2 regions of the Cytobacillus sp. FSL R7-0680 genome follow, and region 2 is predicted to be linked to the other one. Evidence: predicted binding sites of a transcription regulator. Region 2 holds the regulator's gene; the other holds the start of a gene.

Region 1 (2,480 bases), 110 kb from region 2:
GAGACCTTCTTTCGAGAGTCTATGAAGGGTCGTGAAATTACCCATAGAAAAGCCAAGAAACGTGGAGAAAAGGACAAGAAAAGAGGGATTTCTAATCTTAAAATAGCAGTTGTCGTGGCACAAGACCGAAATGGTAATATGATTGCTCGGAAAGCAGGAACAGGTCGTGTAAAGGCAGAAGAAATTGATACTGTGATAGGTGAGTATATTCACCCGTCTGCTTTGTTATGTACAGATACAGCAACTAACTACAAGAAATTCGCCAAACTAAAAGGATTACAACACGAAACAGTTAATGAAAGCCAAAAACAACGGGTGAAAAAAGGCATATACCATATTCAACACGTCAATAACTCTCATAATCGTTTGAAAGGTTGGATGGAACGTTTTCAAGGGGTGGCAACCAAATACTTAGATAATTACCTCAACTGGTTTCGTTGGCTTGAAATAGGCAAACAAATAGCATTTGATGAACGAGTCAAACAAATGCTTGTTTCTGCCTGTCGAAAATCAAGTCACACCACAATAGAAATGTTGAGATGTGCTTAACTAATTATTAGACGTATATTTATTGCTTCCAGGGAGTTTTTTGATGTTGTTCCACGCTTCAATCGCTTCCTCACGACTTTTTCCTTGATTATTAGAGTCGGCAAAAAAATCACGAATAAATTGATTGTATTCAAATTGAGGAGCGATTTTTTTCTTGTACAATGGGTTTTTCTTTCGTTCTTCTTCTTTATACCAAGCATCTACAACATCTCGATACGTTTTTCCAATGTTAGTTTTAAAATAGTTTTGGATATAGGTAGAAAAATGAAAATTAGGGATAACTGTCTTGAAAAAGGCTCTTACATTTTGACTACAACGATGGTTTTTCGAAATGACTGTATCAAGACTTAAATCGACCTGTGGTTCTGACTTACTATTCACCTTTGATTTTCTAATTGGCTTTTTTATCTCTCCTGTTCGAAGAAATGTTTCAATTCTATCGGAAATCTCTATTTTTGAACCAGAAGCACTTATTCCATTTTCTCTGCAAAAAGATTGTAATTCTTCCTTCAACCAATAGAAATCTTTAAAACTATCTACACTAATATCTTTTGTTAGATTTGGTCTCATATTCTACACCTCAATATTCACTTATTTCTATTATAGAACAATTGTTCCTGTTAATCAAAAATAATCATAAGCAAAAACAACAAAGTTTACGAAAACAGCCTTTTTATATCAACTTTTTTAAGTGTTTCCTCAATTTTTTACGATAAATGGCTTCGAGTTTACGTATTTCCAGTTTCATTGCCGGCTGATTTTTAGCTGATGTTGAATTACTATGAGAACGATATTTTGTTAGACTTTCATTAATAAATGCTATTGAAGTTTTGGCAAGGACCACTCTTAACCACATATCATAGTCTTGGGTATATTTATATTGAGGATTAAAATAGCCCACTTCATTAAATACATCTTTCTTTATCATAACTGTGCACCCGTTAACAGGATTGTAGTATAAAAATGTTTCATAAATATGACCGGTAGATAGAAAATTAATCGTTAAGTTTTTCATCAAAACTTCATTATTTTCATTGATGATATCATAGTTTGTAAAACTCATATCCACTAGACGATCTTCCATAAAATCTACTTGTTTTTCAATCTTTTCATGTTCAAATAAATCATCGGCACTTAACCAGGCAATATATTTACCTTTAGCAGCTTTTATTCCCGTATTTAATGCAGCTGCTGTCCCTTTATTTCTTTGATAAAGATAGGTTAGTTTATCTTTATACGCTTGCACTAAATGTACGTATTCAGTTGAACCATCATCGACAACAATTAATTCAATATTTTGATACGTTTGTTGTAATACACTTTCAATTGCTTGATCGACATATTGGCAATTATAAAAAGGAATAACGACCGAAACTAGTGGCTCCATATTTACACATCCTTCTTTATCTTATTCCTAAAGTGAGTTAACACATCATTTAAAGATTCTTTTAACGTGTAGTCTCTCACCCAACCTAATTCTCTTAATCTTTGTGCACTCATTGATGCGACATAAGATGGTCGTAACTCTTCCACTTCTTCAAAATGAATATTTTCATTTGTAAGAGATTTGTAAATAGCCATCACTTCAAGAAGTGTGTAAGATGTTTCAGAACAAATCTCGTACACTTCACCAACTTTTCCTTTTCTTAACAACAATTCGTAAGCCTTTATAGCATCTCTTACATCGAGAAAATCTCTTGTAGCATTGACAGCAATCTCAATAGCTTCTTCCTTATCATGAGAATGCATTGCTTCTATTTCTGCGATTCGTTGACCTAAAATGGCACAAATCCCCGTCGAATTTCCTGGCCCAATTAAATTCGTAGGTTTGGCTAAGATGACTTGGCTTTCAAAGAGCTGAATCCAGGACTTTGCCAGTATGACTTGTATTGTTTTACTAAGACTATAAGGGTTTTTCAGCGTCTCTATTT
Region 2 (2,480 bases):
AATAGTAGGTAAAAAGCGAAGTTGTCTAAATAAAATCTGTTCTTGTTATATACAACAAAAAACCGTTCATAAGAACGGAATAAAATTTTATTCTTGATCTTTTACTTTTAGGGTATCTAATAATTTTAAGATACCCTCACCTCCCATACCAGATACGAGAGAGATGATGAAAACAGCAGTGGGGGAATCCGGTGTTGTTGTCACAATGACAAATACGGCCGCCAGTCCTCCTAGTAAGATGTCTTCTAAGAACCCTAAATAAATGAATTTTTTCGTCATCCGTGGCTTGACTAGTTTGCCTAATCTCTGCAAATGTCCTGCAACACCGACAATTCCACCAATCAACGCAGCGAAGAGAATGTTCATTAACATTTTTCCTTCACACTCCTAAAGCCGAGATTTTTTTGCGACCTTAGGTTGATTCTTGGTGTAAATTTCATTATAATATATTTTTGTCTCGATGTAATGATTCTATTTTACTGAATTTTTCAAATTTTATAATTGTATGAGTAACATATAAAGATAATTGCAAACTATTAAAAAGGAGTGTCAATAATGACACTCTTTTTTAATGTATTTGACGATAAACACCAATAACTTTGCCTAAAATAGATACATTGTGCAAGATAATCGGCTCCATAGTAGGGTTTTCTGGTTGCAAGCGGATAAAGTTCTTCTCTTTAAAGAATCGCTTAACGGTGGCCTCATCATCTTCTGTCATAGCAACCACGATTTCTCCATTATTTGCTGTTTGTTGCTGCTTGACTATGACATAATCACCATCTAATATGCCAGCTTCAATCATACTTTCTCCCATAATTTCAAGCATGAAGATATTTTCATCACTCGGAGCCATTCTTTCAGGTAAAGGGAAATATTCCTCAACATTCTCAATCGCAGTAATGGGGTGACCAGCAGTAACCTTACCGATAATAGGTACGTTCACCGTTTGCACTTTAGGTATTGGGTTGCTCTCTTCTAGATTTAATACCTCAATGGCACGGGGTTTTGTCGGATCTCGACGAATAAGACCTTTACTCTCTAGTCTGGCTAGATGGCCATGTACGGTTGAACTTGAAGCAAGTCCAACAGCTTCACCTATTTCCCTAACGGAAGGTGGATAACCTTTTTGTTTTACTTCATCTTTTATAAAATTCAATATATCTTGCTGCCTCTTAGATAATTTCACGCTATCACGCACCTTCGTCAATTTCATTAAGATTATTATACCATCAGTAGTAAATAGATACAAACATAAGTTCGAATTTTCTTATTGACAGAAACAAATGTTCGCATTATACTAAAATTATTAAATCGAACATATATTCTATTCAGGGGTGGCAATTAATGATAAAACAATTGTGGAATTCTTATAGTTATGCTATTATTCTTATCGCTTTTAGTTTCGGTATGGTTTTCTTATTATTTTTGAACACTGGTAATGCAAATCAGGAGGAATATGTAAAAGTTGAAGTAAAACAAGGAGATTCTTTATGGAAAATAGCGGAGGAGTTTAAAGATGCCCATAATATGTCTTCTAAAGACTTTGTTGCTTGGGTAGAAGAATTTAATCATATACATTTAGGTAAAATACATCCTGGTGATACGGTATATCTTCCCATTACAAATGGTGAAATAATATCTGAAACAAATTTAGCTAGTGTGATATTAGAAGACTAAAGGAATGAAAGAGAATGAATGTAATTATATATTGCAGGGTGAGTACGACGAAGGATACCCAGGAAACGTCTCTTGCTAGACAAGAAGAAGAACTTTTACATTTAGCGAGAATGAAGGATATGAATGTAGTTGAAGTCATACGTGAGAAAGCAAGTGGCTATGATTTAGAAAGAATTGGTGTGTTGCAATTATTGGAGTTACTTAAACAAAATCAAGCAGAGGCTGTTCTTATTCAAGATGAAACCAGGATTGGAAGAGGAAATGCTAAAATTGCCATCTTACATTGTATACTTAAAGAAAATGGGAAGATTTATACAATTGCCCATAATGGAGAATTGCAACTTTCAGATTCTGATTCTATGGTATTACAAATTGTTAGCATGGTTGAAGAGTATCAAAGAAAACTACATAATGTAAAAATAAAAAGAGGGATGCAAAAAGCTGTTCAAAAAGGCTTTCGACCTGAAAAAAATTTAAAAAACCAAGGAAATATAAACGGAAGAGAACGAATAGAGGTACCAATAGAAGAAATAGTAAAATTGAGACAAAATAACCTTACTTTTGCAGAAATTGCTGCAACGTTAAGAGGCTTTGGTTATAAAATATCTAAAGCGACAGTAAACCGTAGGTATAATGAATATATAGATGATATAGAGCAGATGGATAATGAATCATCATGATATAGGCATAATAAGTTAAGTCGATTGATTAGTTGTAATTTAACTTAAAAACTAAGAAATATTAGTACTGATACCAAGCAAGATAAAGGCATACTAAAAGATCCTACAATCGTTCGTGGG

The links. The regulator LexA, encoded in region 2, represses DNA repair genes until DNA is damaged. The targets are predictions, from matches to a motif close to CGAACATATGTTCG.
Region 1: a site for LexA is predicted at 1,154-1,167, ahead of MKY26_RS05395 (DUF6434 domain-containing protein). Genes of this name have one in related genera too.

Annotation. Positions count from the first base shown of each region.
Region 1 is NZ_JBBPAO010000001.1:1,049,175-1,051,654, reverse strand. It holds gene MKY26_RS05400 (IS1595 family transposase) at 1-549, shown strand, start outside; gene MKY26_RS05395 (DUF6434 domain-containing protein) at 550-1,119, opposite strand; gene MKY26_RS05390 (glycosyltransferase) at 1,223-1,936, opposite strand; gene MKY26_RS05385 (NAD-dependent epimerase/dehydratase family protein) at 1,939-2,480, opposite strand, start outside.
Region 2 is NZ_JBBPAO010000001.1:935,114-937,593, forward strand. It holds gene MKY26_RS04775 (DUF4257 domain-containing protein) at 88-372, opposite strand; gene lexA (transcriptional repressor LexA) at 569-1,216, opposite strand; gene yneA (cell division suppressor protein YneA) at 1,348-1,680, shown strand; gene MKY26_RS04790 (YneB family resolvase-like protein) at 1,695-2,360, shown strand.